3 regions of the Cytobacillus sp. EB106-05-05-XG126 genome follow, and region 2 is predicted to be linked to each of the others. Evidence: riboswitches for the same ligand, from Rfam matches in the RefSeq annotation. Region 2 holds a riboswitch; each other region holds the start of a gene.
The links. A riboswitch is a leader RNA that binds a small molecule or an ion and turns the genes downstream of it on or off. The one in region 2 is predicted to bind glycine.
Positions count from the first base shown of each region.

Region 1: linked by a shared signal. The riboswitch ahead of gcvT (glycine cleavage system aminomethyltransferase GcvT) and the one ahead of purU (formyltetrahydrofolate deformylase) in region 2 are both predicted to bind glycine.
Region 3: linked by a shared signal. The riboswitch ahead of AC3WTL_RS17530 (trimeric intracellular cation channel family protein) and the one ahead of purU (formyltetrahydrofolate deformylase) in region 2 are both predicted to bind glycine.

Region 1 is NZ_JBYTDU010000002.1:449,786-455,531, forward strand. Features, by position in the region: gene AC3WTL_RS12700 (YqhG family protein) at 1-724, opposite strand, end outside; gene AC3WTL_RS12705 (DEAD/DEAH box helicase) at 702-2,390, opposite strand; glycine riboswitch at 2,571-2,659, shown strand; gene gcvT (glycine cleavage system aminomethyltransferase GcvT) at 2,819-3,922, shown strand; gene gcvPA (aminomethyl-transferring glycine dehydrogenase subunit GcvPA) at 3,939-5,285, shown strand; gene gcvPB (aminomethyl-transferring glycine dehydrogenase subunit GcvPB) at 5,278-5,746, shown strand, end outside.
Region 2 is NZ_JBYTDU010000009.1:36,194-41,939, forward strand. Features, by position in the region: gene AC3WTL_RS19620 (aspartate kinase) at 1-828, shown strand, start outside; gene AC3WTL_RS19625 (glycosyltransferase) at 1,016-1,654, shown strand; gene AC3WTL_RS19630 (MFS transporter) at 1,789-2,976, shown strand; glycine riboswitch at 3,144-3,244, shown strand; gene purU (formyltetrahydrofolate deformylase) at 3,383-4,249, shown strand; gene AC3WTL_RS19640 (FbpB family small basic protein) at 4,317-4,442, shown strand; gene AC3WTL_RS19645 (hypothetical protein) at 4,674-4,991, opposite strand; gene phoD (alkaline phosphatase PhoD) at 5,305-5,746, shown strand, end outside.
Region 3 is NZ_JBYTDU010000006.1:59,394-65,139, forward strand. Features, by position in the region: gene AC3WTL_RS17520 (hypothetical protein) at 1-136, opposite strand, end outside; gene AC3WTL_RS17525 (glycerophosphodiester phosphodiesterase) at 393-1,223, opposite strand; glycine riboswitch at 1,524-1,617, shown strand; gene AC3WTL_RS17530 (trimeric intracellular cation channel family protein) at 1,631-2,233, shown strand; gene AC3WTL_RS17535 (amidohydrolase) at 2,272-3,477, opposite strand; gene AC3WTL_RS17540 (hypothetical protein) at 3,706-3,864, opposite strand; gene AC3WTL_RS17545 (sugar O-acetyltransferase) at 4,085-4,645, opposite strand; gene AC3WTL_RS17550 (hypothetical protein) at 4,721-4,930, opposite strand; gene AC3WTL_RS17555 (DNA alkylation repair protein) at 5,057-5,746, opposite strand, start outside.

The sequences.
Region 1 (5,746 bases), on a different contig from region 2:
GCTCCTGTAAGGCTGTTTTTTCGTTTTCATAACTTTCGCCCTTTTCTTCTGCCTCCTCATAAAAATGTTCAAGAAGGCTGAGATCTTTTTGCCAGCGCATACGGGCCTCATCAGCCCATATATGATCTTCTTGTTCAATTTCGGCTTTAATAAAATTTGCTACCCTGTATACTCCGCTTCCCGGCATAATAAGCGGAGACAGTGTGAACGAGTAGTCGGGGATTTTGGGCGTAAGGCTCATGCCAAGCAATCTGTCATGAAAACTTTCGACCATCTGGCCATTTATCAATTGCAGGCCGATGGATTTGAAGACATCCCGTTTTCGGTCGCATTGATAGGATACGCGAATGTTCATTCCCAGCCATGGTCTTAGCGGCACCTGCTTTCCAGGTGCCTGCCGGTGATTTTCATATAATCGGATATAGCCGGCCAGATTCCTGGCCGAATCAAAAATCTGGTGAAGCCTTGGGGAGCCAAAATGAATGACTTCCCCCTTAATATGCGGAGGGGCCAGCTGCTGGTTTGTAATAAGCGTCAGCTGCATCGGGTTAGGAATTCCGCCTGTTTTTTCGAGATAGTGCCAATAAAAGGGACGATTCATTAACTCCTTATCCAAATCAATCGTCAGCTGTACGGTCATATACCCCGGACCTCTATCAATTATTTCACACCCATTTGCGTGAAAATACCTTTCAAGGAATTTATGAATTTCCTGTTGCTGCATTCAGTTCACCTTCTTTCAGATCCTCTGCGAATTGAATCATGCTCGTCAAGTTCTCCATTTTAATTCTCATTTCACCTTCTGAAGACGATTTTCCGAAAATATCAACAAGATGATCGTCAATACTGCCGAATTCAAGCTTTGTTAAAATGTCGTCTAAATCACCGATGACTTTTTCAAAGAGATGTATTTTCTCATAAAGAAGCTTCATTATGTGTTCTTCGACTGTTTCTTTCGTGGCAAAATTATAAATCATGACATCCTTTTCCTGTCCGAGACGATGGATGCGCCCAATCCTTTGTTCGAGCCGCATTGGGTTCCAGGGGAGATCAAAATTAATGATATGATTGCAGAACTGCAGGTTTATTCCTTCTCCTCCCGCTTCTGTTGCAATCAGGACTTGAGCATTCTTTTGGAAAAGCTCCCTCATCCAGTCCTTTTTGCCTCTTTTAAATCCACCCCTGAACGGAACCGATGTGATCCCATATTGCTTTAAAAACCACTGCAGGTACATTTGCGTTGCCCTGTATTCAGTAAAGATTATGACCTTGTCATTTATTTTCTGTATTAATTCCAGTGCTTTTTGAGCTTTTGAGTTTTGCTGGACCGCTTCAACCTTTTTAATAAGGTATTGTATTTGCTCCTGGAAAGCTATTGAAGGCTGCTCCTGTCTTTTCAGCATATTCTGAAGCGTAAAATAGACAGCTTCTCTGCTTGAGCATGCCTCTCTTTGCAGGGTCATTACTGAAAACTGGCTGGAACCCACCCAATTTTCTTCACTCCGCAGCTCTGTTACAGCTTCATAGAGCTCACGCTCGGCCTGCGAAAATTCTATCGGTATGGTTTCCACATGCCGTTTGGTCCATTCAATCCCGGTATCTGCCCTGCGGTTGCGGATCATGACTTTGTTTACGAGTTCCTTTAGATGTGCATCATCGTTTAATGATCGCGAGTCTTTTTTATAATTCTCATAAAAAGCTGATTCATTGCCAAGATGTCCGGGTTTAAGGAGGGACACAAGATTGAAAATCTCACTTATTCGATTTTGAATGGGTGTTGCTGTTAATAGGAGGCAAAACTTCTTTTTAAGGTTTTGTACAAATTCATAGTTTCTCGTTTTATTATTTTTTAGCTTGTGAGCTTCGTCTATAATGATCAGGTCATAATCAAGGCTGTAAATAATGTCTCTATGAGGATTGCGTTTGGCTGTATCGATGGATGATACCACAACGTCGCATTGTTCCCATACATAGCTTTTCCGCTGCGCCACAGCCGGAATAAAAAATTTGCTGTTCAGCTCCATGGCCCACTGGGAAACGAGGGAAGCTGGAACGAGTATTAGGACTTTTTTTACGAGTCCCCTGATCATATATTCCTTTAATATCAGCCCAGCTTCAATCGTTTTTCCAAGACCGACCTCATCAGCCAGGATCGCCTTGCCGTTCATGCTTTCGACTACCTGCTTGGCCACTTCCAGCTGATGTGGAAGAGGAGTAAGGTTCGGAAGATGCTTTGGAGCCTGCAAGCCTTCAAATTCAGGAATAGTTGTATGGTTCTCAACCTCAACAGCCAGTTTATAAAGCTCCCAATTTCCCCATGGGCCGTCGTCATCAATCCTTTTTAAGAATTCATCCTGCCAGGCAGAATCAAAGCCAATTTGCACTGTCATAAAAACAGCTCCTTTTATCTATATAAAGATATTGCCCAAACCTTGTTTAGGTGGTACGATGTTAATAGCTTTGAAAGTTTTGAAAGTTAACACATTACATTTAGTGAACCGAAGTAATGGATGGTTAATTTTTTCTGTTTGGTATAAGTATGACCATCTTGGAAAATTTTATAAATGCGAATGACAACAAGGGGAGAGACTACATTAGTAGCGCCGAAGGAGCAAGCAAAATCTGTGAATCTCTCAGGCAAAAGAACTCTTGTTTGACGCAGCTCTGGAGAGTGCTTTTTAATAAGCCACCCAAGGGGACAGCCGGTTTCGGTAAACTTTCAGGTGCAAGGACAGAGATCTTCTCATAATTGAGGGGATATTCTGTCCTTTTTTATGTTCCTAAAACAAATTTCAAGAGATTTAAGGGGGACGAGTAAATGTCACAGTTAAAACGCACGCCTTTATTTGAGGTGTACAAGGATTACGGAGCAAAAACCATCGACTTCGGCGGCTGGGACCTTCCTGTTCAATTTTCAAGCATTAAAGAAGAACATGAAGCAGTCCGTACAAAAGCCGGCCTTTTTGATGTATCCCATATGGGTGAAATCGAAGTGAAGGGGACGGACAGTCTTAAATACCTTCAAAAAATGATGACGAACGATATTTCCAAACTAAAGAACTCAGGTGCTCAATATACGGCCATGTGCTATGAAAATGGCGGAACTGTTGATGATTTACTTGTCTATAAAATAGAGGATGACCACTATTTGCTGGTTGTAAATGCTTCCAATATCGAAAAGGATTTCAACTGGCTGCAGGACCATGCTGAAGGCAATGTGGAATTGAAAAACCTTTCAGAAGATATGGCACAGCTGGCAATTCAGGGGCCGCTTGCAGAAAAGGTGCTCCAAAAGCTTGCTGGCACGAATCTGTCGGATATCGGATTTTTTAAATTCCAGCAGGATGTTGATTTGAATGGCAAGAAAGCCCTTGTCTCCAGAACTGGATATACAGGAGAAGACGGATTTGAAGTTTACTGTGGTGCCAAGGATGCAGCCGCATTATGGAATGAAATTCTTGAAGCAGGCAAAGAAGAAGGCGTTCTCCCATGCGGACTTGGCGCAAGGGATACCCTTCGCTTCGAAGCCAACCTGGCACTATACGGCCAGGAGCTCTCACCTGATATCACGCCGCTTGAGGCAGGAATCGGCTTTGCTGTCAAGGTGAATAAAGAAGCGGATTTTATCGGAAAAGAAGTGCTTAAGAACCAAAAAGAAAACGGAGTGCCGCGCAAGCTGGCCGGAATTGAAATGATTGACCGCGGTATTCCGCGCCATGGATATCCTGTATATAAGGGAGAAGAGCTGATCGGGGAAGTGACAACAGGCACTCAATCTCCGACATTGAAAAAGAACATCGGCCTTGTTCTTATCAAGAAAGAGCATGCGGAGCTTGGATCTGAATTGGAAGTGGAGATTCGCGGCAAACGGCTGAAGGCTAAGATTGAAGCAACACCTTTTTACAAAAGAGAAAAGAACTAACCGGGGGGAGAAAATGATGAAACATCGCTATTTACCGATGACAGAGTCTGACCAGAAAGCAATGCTTGAGAAAATCGGCGTCAGTTCTGTGGAAGAATTATTCAGTGATATTCCCGAGAGTGTAAGATTTAAGGGCGAATATAAAATCAAGCCGGCGAAATCAGAGACAGCCTTACTGAAAGAGCTTACTAAAATGGCTCAAAAAAATGCTGATCTTCGCACAAATACATCTTTCCTTGGTGCGGGAGTTTATGATCATTACATGCCGGTCATTGTCGATCATGTTTTATCCCGTTCAGAGTTTTATACTGCCTATACTCCTTACCAGCCGGAAATTTCCCAGGGAGAGCTGCAGGCAATTTTCGAATTTCAGACCATGATCTGTGAATTAACAGGAATGGATGTTGCCAACTCATCCATGTATGATGGCGGAACTGCTCTTGCTGAAGCAGCCATGCTAAGCGCAGGCAGCACACGCCGGAAGAAAATATTAATCTCAAGCGCAGTTCACCCTGAATCGAAGGAAGTAGTCAAAACATACGCAAAGGGCCAGTATATTGAAGTGATTGAGATTCCTCATAAAGATGGCACCACTGACCTTGAAGCCCTAAATGAAATGATTGGCGATGACATCGCAGCTGTGATTGTACAGTACCCTAACTTTTTTGGGAGAGTCGAGCCTTTAAAAGAGCTTGAGGAAATTATTCATGCCCACAAGTCCATGTTTGTTGTTTCAAGCAACCCGCTTGCTCTTGGCGCGCTTACTCCTCCAGGGAAATTCGGAGCAGACATCGTAGCAGGAGATGCTCAGGTTTTCGGTATTCCTACTGCTTTTGGAGGCCCTCATTGCGGATATTTTGCTGTAACATCCAAGCTGATGAGAAAAGTGCCGGGACGTCTTGTTGGACAAACGGTAGACGATCAGGGACGCCGCGGTTTCGTGCTTACCCTTCAGGCGCGTGAACAGCATATACGCCGTGATAAGGCAACATCCAATATCTGTTCCAATCAGGCACTCAACGCACTGGCGGCATCTGTAGCGATGACTGCTCTCGGCAAGAAGGGCGTAAAGGAAATGGCTGCTGCCAATATGCAAAAAGCCCATTATGCAAAACAGCAATTAAAGGCCGCCGGCTTTGAAGTCCCATTCGATGGCCCTTCATTTAATGAATTCGTCATCAAACTAAATAAGCCTGTTAAGGAAGTAAATCAAAAGCTCCTTGAAAAGGATATTATTGGCGGTTACGATTTGGGCAGAGATTATACTGACCTGAAAAATCATATGCTTGTTGCTGTAACGGAATTGAGAACGAAGGAAGAAATCGATGCATTCGTTAAAGAAATGGGGGATTACCATGCATAAGGAAGATCAGCCACTCATCTTTGAATTAAGCACAGAAGGCCGTATCGGCTACAGCCTGCCGGAGATGGATATTCCGGAAATTGACCTGGGCGAGCTTCTTCCTGAGGGCTATCTGCGAGAAGAAGAGCCTGAGCTGCCGGAAGTGTCAGAACTTGATATCATGCGCCACTATACTGCACTTTCCAAACGAAATCATGGTGTTGATTCGGGATTTTATCCACTTGGATCCTGCACAATGAAATATAATCCTAAAATCAATGAGAATGTAGCGCGCTTCAACGGTTTTGCCCACTTACACCCGCTGCAGGATGAAAGCTCTGTTCAGGGTGCGCTGGAATTAATGTATGATCTGCAGGAGCACCTGATTGAGATTACAGGAATGGATGAAGTTACACTTCAGCCGGCTGCAGGAGCGCACGGAGAATGGACTGGATTAATGATGATCCGTTCTTATCATGAAG
Region 2 (5,746 bases):
CCGGGTTTCTTTGGATATAGCAGGGATGGCCAGGTCTTCACATTTTCAAGAAGCGGATCGGATGTGACAGGCTCCATCTTGGCCGGTGCAGCCAAGGCGGATTTATATGAAAACTTTACAGATGTGGATGCGGTCTATTCGGTAAATCCCTTTATTGTAGAAAGCCCTAAAGAAATCAAAGAGCTGACATACCGGGAAATGCGGGAGCTTTCCTATGCAGGCTTTACTGTCCTGCATGATGAAGCGCTTGTACCGGCATTTCGGGCCGGAATTCCTGTGCAAATAAAAAATACGAATAATCCGTCTGCTCCCGGCACCAGGATTGTGAACGAGCGGGATAACACGAACGGACCTGTGATCGGGATTGCCAGTGATCAGGGATTCTGCAGCATCTATGTCGGCAAATACTTAATGAACAGGGAAGTCGGCTTTGGGAGGAGGCTGCTGACCATTTTGGAAGAGAATGGCCTCAGCTATGAGCATACACCCTCTGGAATTGATGACATTTCCATTATTCTGCGGGAAAACCAATTTACTGATGGGATGGAGGAAGAAATTCTGAATCGCATACAGCATGAACTTCATGCAGATGAAGTGAAAATCCAGCACAGCCTTTCACTTATTATGGTGGTTGGAGAAGGGATGCGCCAGAACATCGGAACAATGGCCCGTGCCTCCAAAGCCCTCGCTAAAGCGAAAGTCAATATGGAAATGATCAATCAGGGCTCATCTGAAGTGAGCATGATGTTTGGCGTACAGGCAGCGGATGAGGTACGTGCGGTACAGGCGCTTTATAATGAGTTTTTTGCTGCGGTGGCAGTAGTGTGATCATTTATGCGAAGGTAAATATGTTTATACGAAAAGAGCCAAAGTAAATAGGCTTTATATGCAATCAATCAAACGTTTGATTGAAAAAGCTTGGGGCATTAGCCTCGAGCTTTATTTTTTTGTATGAAAAATCTTAGGATAATCAAAATAAGAAGGAAACTTTTTCAATTAGGAAGGAGAAAAGGATATGAAGAAATTACTGATCATAGGAATAATGCTGCTCATGCCGCTGAATATGCTGGCAGCTCCGGGCAGTGCAGCTGCACAAAAACCGTGTCTTACCCAGTCAGAGGTTAAGTTTGAAAACGAATTCCGCAGACTATGGATCGACCATGTATTATGGACAAGCAACTATATTACAAGTGCCACAACTGCCGGGGCGGAGGATCAGAAGCAGGTATTGGCGCGCCTGCTTAAAAATCAGGAGGACATAGGGAATTCCATTAAGCCATATTACGGAGAAGCTGCAGGAGCTAAGCTGACAGAACTGCTTAAAGAGCATATTGTCATTGCGGGTGATATCGTGGAGGCTGCCAAGAGCGGTCAGGGTGCAAAGGTGAACCAGCTGAACAAAGAATGGTATCGCAATGCCGATGATATCGCTGCTTTTCTAAGCGGAGCCAATCCAAATCTGAAAAATGAAGATGTGAAAAAACTGCTTTATAAGCATTTGGAATTAGTAACAAATGATCTGACAGCAAGTCTTGTTAAGGATTGGGAAGCAAGAATTGTTTCGATTGATGAGGGAGTATCGCATATCATTATGATGGCAGATGCCATTTCTGATGCGGTTGTGAAGCAATTCCCAAACAAATTTAAAGGGTAACTGCAAGAGGCTTCAGCTTTGCTGAGGCTTCTCTTTTTTTTCCTTTGACAAAGCAGCATGTCTCATTATAAGCTATTTAGCGTGCCGAAAAAAATAATGTAAATTTTTCACATATAGAAGGAGGGGTATCCGTTTTGTCAGGAGATCAAAAGAAAAAGATGATCATTTTGATGATCAATATGTTTATTGCAATCGGAAGCTTTGGGATTATCATTCCGATTTTGCCGGCTTATTTGGAATCCATTAACCAGGGAGGAACGGCAGCAGGCCTGATGATTGCCATTTTTGCGGGTGCCCAGCTGATTTTTTCTCCTATCGCGGGAAAATGGGCTGACCAGTACGGACGCAGAAAGATGATTATTTACGGGTTAGCTGGTTTGACATTATCCATGCTTGTCTTTTATGCAGTAGATTCCATTTGGCTGCTTTACTTTTCACGTGTCATTGGAGGCATTGGAGCTGCCTTGCTGATTCCAGCTATTTTTGCTTACATTGCTGATATTACTACCATGGAGCAGCGTGCAAAAGGGAATGGTCTTGTTTCAGCTGCAATGTCACTTGGAATTGTGGTTGGGCCTGGAATTGGCGGATTTTTGGCAGACTTCGGCCTAAAAATGCCATTTCTGATTTCCGCGCTTGTTTCTCTAGTGGCTGTTATTTTTTCAGTTGTGCTCCTTGAGGAAAGCAGCACATTGCAGACAGTGCCGGGAGAGATGCCTGAAGAGGAACCGATGGTCAAGAAACTGGCCATGTCCGTTAAGAAGCCTTATTTTATTCCGCTTATCATTACATTGGTGATGAGCTTTGGACTAATGGCGTATGAGTCAGTTCTTGGGCTCTACCTTGATAATGAATTTGCTGCTACTCCGCAGGAAATTGCCCTTATGGTGACTTCGACAGGAGTCATTAGTGTTATTGTTCAATTATTTGTAGTCGATCGTGTGGTTAATAAATTCGGTGAAGGAAAGGTATTGAATATCTTTTTGGCTGTTGCAGCGTCAGGATTCCTTGTCTCACTGTTTGCAGGAAGCTATGCACTTTTCTTCGTTATTTCGCTGATCATTTTCCTTGCAACTTCCATTCTTCGACCGGTTTTGACCACGCTAATTTCAAAAATGGCCGGTAATGAACAGGGGTTTGCCATGGGAATGAACAATGCTTATATGAGCATTGGAAACGTTCTGGGGCCAACGATTGCCGGTGTACTTTATGATGTACGGATAACCTATCCGTTTGTTCTTGGTTTGGCCTTATTGATCGTTACATTGTTTATCACGATTGCCTGGCAGAAAAAGGAGCCAAAACCAAAGGCAGCTGTGTAGAGAAAGGCTTGGAGACGTTGTCTTCAAGCTTTTTTACTTTTCTTTTTCACATAATAAATCAGCTTTAATGCCAGGCTGAAATTGTGGCAATTTTGTGAAAGAAACCTAGTTCGATTGACATGAGTTAAAAAATACATTATTCTGAAAATAACAAAAATATTGAGCGGATGACGGCTGCGGGAGAGAGCATACAGTAGCCACCGAAGGAGCAAGCTTCAAAAATACCCTTGAAGCCAATCTCTCAGGTAGACAGAACCTCAGTCGGACGCATCTCTGGAGAGCGCGCATGGACTTTGCGACACCAAAGGGGTCAAACTCTCAGGTAAAAGGACAGAGAAGGGGGATAAAGAAGCCGCCTTTTTTCTGTCCTTTTTATATGGATGGCAAGGCAGTTGGAGGAATCTATATGAATACAAATATTAACGCAAACCGGGCGACATTGCTGATATCCTGTCCAGAGAGACCGGGCATCATCTCTACAGTCTCTAACTTTCTGCTGGAGCATAACGCGAACATTGTGCATTTTGACCAGCACACAACCGATCCGCTGGCAGGCATCTTCTTCATGCGAATTGAATTCGATATGAATCATTTTGATGAGTCCTTTTCAAAACTGAAAGAGGATCTGCCTGAGATGGCCAAGGAATACTCTATGGAGTGGAAGCTGAGCGGCAAAGGCGAGCGCAAGCGGATGGCCATATTTGTTTCTAAAATGGATCACTGTCTGCTCGAGCTGCTGTGGCGCTGGAAATCGAAGGAGCTTGAAGTGGATATTCCCCTTGTGATCAGCAATCATCCTGACATGAGGGAAGTGGTAGAAGGTTTCGGAATACCATATCATCATGTTCCGATTACACCGGACACTAAATCGGAAGCTGAGCAAAAGGCAGTAGAGCTGCTGGATGGAAAAGCGGATTTCATTGTGCTTGCGAGATATATGCAGATTCTTTCACCGAGCTTTATTTCCAAATATCCAAACAGGATTATTAATATCCATCACAGCTTTCTGCCGGCCTTCGTGGGAGCCAATCCTTATGCACGGGCGTTTAACCGTGGAGTCAAGCTGATTGGGGCAACTGCCCATTATGTAACAAATGATTTGGATGAAGGGCCGATCATTGAGCAGGATGTCCAGCGGGTTAACCACCGGCACACTGCACAGGATCTCAAAATTGCCGGCAGGCATGTGGAGAGGCAGGTCCTCGCACAGGCAGTCGCCTGGCACGTAGAAGACAAAGTCATAGTGCATGGCAATAAAACGATTGTTTTTTAAGAGGCACTGTCAAAAATAGATCTTGCATCAAGAAGATTACCAGCATCATGAAAGAAGGTGAGCAGAAATGAAAAGGAAAAAATTATCAATGCTTGAAATGATTAAGGTTAATAAAGAAGAGCTTTTAAAAGATCGCCGTGAGCTTGAGAAGATCGAAAAAAAAATAGACGATAAATATGCAAAAGCACAGTAAGAAAGTACACCCGGCCTGGGAATATAGCAGGCCGGGTTTTTTTATGAATTAAAACGCCCAGGGAATCCCTGGGCGCCAACTTCTTATTTTTGTCTAAAGAAATCTGTGAAAGCATGATACATTTCCATACCCTGATAAAAGAACAGGCTGGAAGCTGTTAATGAAAATAACCCAATCATTAAAAATCTAATCCACATTATGTCTTCCTCCTTTAATTGTTTTGTTGGACAATTAAGGAGCTTGAATGACATAATTCGCCTCGTAGAAAATTGGAGTATAAAATATCTTTCTCCTGCGGGCAATGTGCAGAGCACTATATACAAAAAGGATAACTGTCAGAATTGTAATGGATAAAGAGATGATATCCAACGTGAAGATATGCTTTTTGGGATCATCTTTTAATAGGAAGCTCTCGGTAAAGTCCGAAACTGTTACCGCTTTGCTTTGGTCCATTGGAATGTCATTATAATGGACACCAGGATATTGGGTAATGAGAAAGGATAAAAACACAGACAGCAGTAAAAGTGGCATTACCTGGCGTTTCCTCATTCCCTCACCCCTTTTCAAGATTATAACTATCATCATAACCACTATTTATAGATTAGTAAACTAAAAGATTTTGACAGGATTCGTAAATATTCTATGTATATATTGTAAAAATAGCTGGGACAAATGATACAGGGGAACAAAGGCTTTTTGGCTGCAAGTCTAGATTACAGGTGAAAGAATAACCAAATCCTTACAAAAGACCTGATAAAATAGGCAGAGGTATTGTCATTCTCCTTTACACATCTTCATATTGCTTTAAAAAATGCCTCTTATAATCAAATGTGAATCCAGATTGAATTAAGAGGTGAAGAAAATGAACAATGAGAGATCGATTGATGATTTAATCAGAAAGTTTAATGAAGAAAATCTGAAGAGGGACATTGACCGCCGGAGCTTTCTATCTGGCGCAGGGAAAATAGCAGGTTTTTCGCTGGCGCTGGCTATGGCGCAATCATTAGGGGTGGGTAATCTAAAGGTTGATGCTGCTCCTAAGTTCAGCAAATACCCTTTTACGCTCGGTGTCGCATCAGGAGATCCTCTTTCTGACAGTGTGGTTTTATGGACAAGACTAGCGCCCGATCCACTTAATGGAGGCGGGATGCCAAATCATGCTGTACCGGTCAAATGGGAACTTGCTGCAGATGAACACTTCCAAAAAGTTGTTAAACACGGGACTGAAATTGCAGTGCCGGAATTGGCGCATTCTGTGCATGTGGAGGCAGAAGGCTTAATGCCAAACACTGTTTATTATTATC
Region 3 (5,746 bases), on a different contig from region 2:
AGAATGTCCAATAACCTGCAAGGAACAGTACGGCACAGACAAATATGGATGGCACCCAAGCCTTAGTCCGGACTGCAACCAGATCTCCAATAAATAATATAAGTAAAAGAATAACTAACGCTAACAGCTGTGACATAAACCCTTCCCCCTCTAAGTTGAATACCTATTCATTCGTGTTTCGAAAAGTATATATTGTTAGAATAATAATACAATTATACTTTTCAGTCAATTTAAATTATTAAAAATTTTATGGAACCGCTATCATCATGACTTCTGCATGAGAAAGTCATAAAAATCAATTTAGCAAAATAATAATATTATTTTAAAATTCTATTGAAACCAAAAAAACCCGCCAAAATGACGAGTTTTCTCCATTTTTGAATAGCCGAAGACTAGTTTCTGGGATCAACATAATCCGGATAATCGGTGATGACGGCGTCCACTTCCATTTCGAACAGGAAGTCAGCAGCTTCCTGGCTGCGCACTGTCCATGAGCCAATTTGCATGCCAAGAGAGTGAACCTGATTCACTAATTCTTCGCTGACAATTCCATAGCTTGGATTAAACCAATCAGCATAAGCTGAAAATTCCTTTAATGCTTCCGCCGTTGTATCGGCACGGTTAGATGTCAGTACACCAATGGGCACTTTAGGAAGAAGCTGATCCATTGTTTTCATAGAGTCGAAGTTAAAAGACTGGATAATGATTTTTTCATTTTGCGGCTTATCAAGATTTCTTTCTTTTAATGCATCTGCCACTTGTTCTTCAATGCCGGGATAAAGCTCTGGAGCCTTCAATTCTATTAATATTCCAACCTTGCCATGGTAGCGATCCAGAATCTCTTCAAATGTCGGGATTGGTTCTCCGGCAAATTGTTCCCCTTTCCAGCTGCCGGCATCGAGACTTCTTAAAAAATCAAACGTTAAATCCACTACTTTTCCGGTTCCATTTGTTGTACGATCCACAGTTGTATCGTGGATTACCACTAATTCGCCATCTTTACTTCTTTGAACATCAATTTCAATATAATCAGCTTTCATATCTACAGCCAGATCAAAGCCGGCTATCGTATTCTCAGGTGCATACCCTGTGGCACCGCGGTGCGCTATATTATCCACTTGTTTCCTTTCCCCTGTTGTCGGTTCTGCTGCGAACGCCTGGCTGATTGGGCTGAATAGCAGAGAAAAAGCCACCCCTGTACCAATTAATAATTTTTTGTTCACGCTCTCCATCTCCTATCTAAAATATGTATTCAACCATATTCTAGAAAAGGAATGTTGAAGGGGTGTGTGATTATTTTTATGGCTAAATAAAGACCATGTTAACAAAAACCAGCCTTTTTCCTTACGTTTTTTTACAAATCCGCTTGTGGAGATTGAATAGAAATGCTCTTTTATTTCGCTTCTTACTGTACATGAACCCCTTTTCCCAGTTCTCTATTGCCGTTTTCTGAATCCCACTCTATTATTGACTGTCCAATCCTCCCATCCATACTCTATAATAATAAAAACAAATACTTGCGAATGACTGCTGCGGGAGAGAACGTAACGTACGTCACCGAAGGGGTAAATCTATAGGAAAGACGAATCTGTCAGGTACAAGGACAGAGATACTTGATTAGGGGGATTGTATGGTTTGGGATGTATTGAACGTGATCGGAACAATTGCATTTGCAATGAGTGGGGCAGTCGTTGCACTGGAAGTAAAATACGACATTATGGGTGCCTATGTTTTAGGATTAATTACAGCATTTGGCGGCGGTGCTATTAGAAACCTTTTTACCGGCATTCCGATTATAGAATTATGGCAGCAAACGACTCTTTTTATTGTTGCCCTAATTACCATCAGCTTTGTCATTATATTGCCAAGCAGCGCTGTTCAGCTTTTGACGAAATGGAGCATCTTTGACTCAATTGGCTTGTCAGCCTTTGCTGTCCAGGGAGCTATGTATGCACAATCAATTGATTTACCCTTATTTGCTGTTATGTTCTCCGCGGCCATAACCGGTGCCGGCGGAGGCATGATCCGCGATGTGCTGGCTCAGCGAAAGCCCATTGTTTTACGTGATGAAGTATATCTTTTATGGGCCATCTTTGCCGGGTTTATCATTGGCCTTGATTGGTTGTCAAAGTCTTATCATTTTTATATTCTTTTTGCTGTTACTTTAATGCTTCGAGGAATTTCGCATCATTACAGCTGGAGATTGCCTATCAAATCTATTCAAAAACAATAAGAAGCTAAAAACGATTCCTTTAAACATAAAAGCTCACATCAGCGTGAGCTTTTGTTTTCTTCCTTATTAAAATAATGGCAAACGACATATCCCACTGATTTTGCGGCAACAAGCATCGAACCTTCATCGATATCAAATTTAGGGTGGTGATTGAAGTATGGTTCTTCCGTTCCCTTTGGAGTGCACCCAATATAAAAATAACAGCCAGGGACCTTCTCCAAATAATGCGCAAAATCGTCCGATGGTGCCATTTTAGGAAACTCTTTTACCTCCAAAATGTCTTTATCCCCGGCTGATGCCAGCGTACCTGCAACAAACCTCGTCAATTCAGGATCATTATACAGCGGCGGGTAGTCGGGTTCATATGTCAGCTCACAGCTTACACCAAATAACTCCTCAAGTCCGTTTACAATGCGGTGAATTTCTCTATTCATCACATCCTTTGTTTCATCATTGGAATAGCGTACATCCCCCTCAATTTCGATATGATCCTTGATCACATTAAAACTCCCTTTACCGTCAAATGAACCGATTGTCACTACACCGGCATGAAACGGATCCACTCTTCGGCTAACAACCGTCTGGATAGCTGTTACAAAGTAAGCGCCTGCAACAATAGCATCGTTTGCTTTATGCGGGGAAGAACCGTGTCCTCCGCTTGCCTGCACCCTAAGTTTAAAATAAGCGCGGCCATTAAAGGAATATCCGCTGTGATAGCCAACAGTTCCAGCGGGGGCGATTGGCAAAACATGTATGCCAAAAATGGCATGGACATCATCGAGAAATCCTTCTTCAACGATGCTTTTTGCTCCGCCTGGAGGCTCTTCTTCCGCATGCTGATGGATTATTTTGACGGTGCCATGGATCTTATCTTTTAATTGGATGAAACAGTCAGCCAAAACCATAAGGTATGCTGTATGTGCATCATGGCCGCAAGCATGCATGATCCCTTCCTTTTTTGATTTAAACGGAACATCCAGCTCTTCTTTAATAGGAAGCGCATCAAAATCAGCCCGAAGTGCCACGGTTTTTCCCGGCTTTCCACCCTCAATAGTGACAACAATGCCATATCCATTCCCTGCATTTGTTATCAGATCAACATCTTTCCCTCTGTAAAAATCAGCGATATAGGCTGCCGTTTTTTCCTCTTTGAATGAAAGCTCAGGATTCTGGTGTAAATAACGGCGTATCTTAATCATCTCTTCTTCTCGTTCTTCCAGCATTTTCATTAATTGATCAATCACCAAAATCATCTCCTATCCTTGCTGGAACCTAAATACCTGTTACTGGGATTCCCTTTCATAATACTAAAAAGAAGAAGAGCATTGTGCAAATCCATTGCTCTTCTTCTATATTCTCTGTATTTACACTTTTCACTCGTTCTCACTGTTCACTTTATATGTTGATTGCTAAATCGCAGCCATCTTTTTGAATTCCTCTTTCAAAATAATGCCCAGAATTAAACCAGGGCTCTATAAACCTCCACAATTGGGCGGTTTGTCCTTTTCCCCCTCAGCGAAATCACAGCCTTCAGCAACTGATTCAAGGCCATAGTCTGTATTGCTTATCTCATATGAATCCTGGGCATTTTTTCGGATATCCTCGAGCGGCTTTTCTTTCTTTTCTCTCATATCTTCCCTCCTAAGTTTTTATTAAAAGTTTTTTCTTAGATGAGAAATATTATTCGTGTTGAGGTTTGGAGCAGCAGCTTCTAATATGCTATAGCGCCATATTTCTGCAAAAAGCCACTGTAATTAAGAAATACCGGAAGCTTGAAAAATACCCTAGTACAAACGAAAAGCACAACCCGCAATATGAAATGGCTTTTCTTGTAAGGATGCTGAGGAGAATTTAAAGCTCAATTTGTTTAATTACTTTCGCTGGATTTCCGCCAACTACTACATTCTCTGGCACATCTTTCGTAACAACTGCACCTGATGCGATCACCGCATTGTTGCCTATTGTTACACCTGGATTAATGACTGCACTTCCCCCGACCCACACATTGTTTCCAACCGTAATCGGCTTAGCATATTCTCTGCCTGAATTGCGTTCAGCGGGATGAAGCGGATGCGTTGCCGTATAGATATGTACACCGGGAGCAAGCATGCAATTATCTCCAAAACGCACTTCACAGACATCCAGGATGGTACAGTCAAAGTTCGCAAAAAAGTTTTCACCTACATGAGTATTATAGCCGTAATCAAATCTGATATTGGGCTCCATATATACGTTTTCTCCGGTAGACCCAAGCAGCTCCTTTAATAACTTTATTCGCTTTTCCCCTTCAGTCTCCAGAGTCTGATTGTACATTCTGACCTTTCGTCTTGCTTCCTCGCGTTCCTTTAATAATACCGGATCGGCAGGATCATACATTTCTCCGGCCAGCATTTTTTCTTTTTCTGTTTTCATTTTATGACCTGCTTTCAAATACATTTTCAAATACAGAACTGAAAAAAGGACAGTGTACCTGTCCCCGTGTCCCCTTTAGCGTGACGCTTTAGGCGGCTGGCAAACGTCACATTTGCGCTGGTGATTATTTTTAAATTTCGTAAATGTTTTTTCAAACTGGCTGCCGCATGCACATTGAAAAAGCAGCTTTTGAGAAAAACCATGATATTCCGTCGATAGCAGCTTACTATCCGAGTTTTTCTCAACGAAATCGTTAATTTTGCTGATGTTCCATCGTTTATTCATTACCTTACCCTCCATATTGAATCGCTGAGCGGACATCCGTTCCATTATTAGCGCATTTCATCATTCCTAAGTTCCTCATTATAACACAAAGGGACAGGTTCATTGTCTAACCCAGCCCCAATTGGTTTAGCATCTTACATATTTCCTTTTAAAGCCAATCTTTCCTCTATCTGCTTCCTTTTGGATATTTTCTGAGGCCTGCAGAATGGTACTTTTTTTCTTATCCCGTTTCATTTCGACCGGCCCAATGGCTTTTGCAATCTCAACCGCCTTTTCATGGAGCGGCAAATAAGAAACACCCACTGTATAGACAAAATTATTCATGGCGGATTTCGTACGCTCCGGAGAATTGTGGATGGTGTCTTTCACTTTATCAAGCATTTTGGCCAGCTTCTCTTCAGAAAATTCAGCGTCCGGACGATTTCCCAAAAGCCAGCAATAGCAGCTCCAGCCACCTGACATCCGCAGTTCTTCCCCGCTTTCGATCCATTTGTCGGCAACATCCTGTGCAATATCTGCTTCAGCTAATGTAACGGCCACTACATAATCGGACAGCATGTAAAAATAAGCAGCATCCATCCAGCGGTCAAAATCCGCTTCGGTCATGGCCTCAGGATCTGCAATGACGCCTGCAAAGTACATGGCATCGTAGTTCCCTGTGGCGTATAACTCCTCCGCCAAAGGCTGATTTCTTTTAATTTTTTTAGCTATCGGTTTCATTCCACCTGTTGCAGCACCAAAAAGCGGCTCATGTGCTCCGTTAGATATGTACATTTTCTTGGTCCGTTCCTTGCCGAGAGCCTCAAGCTCCTGCAT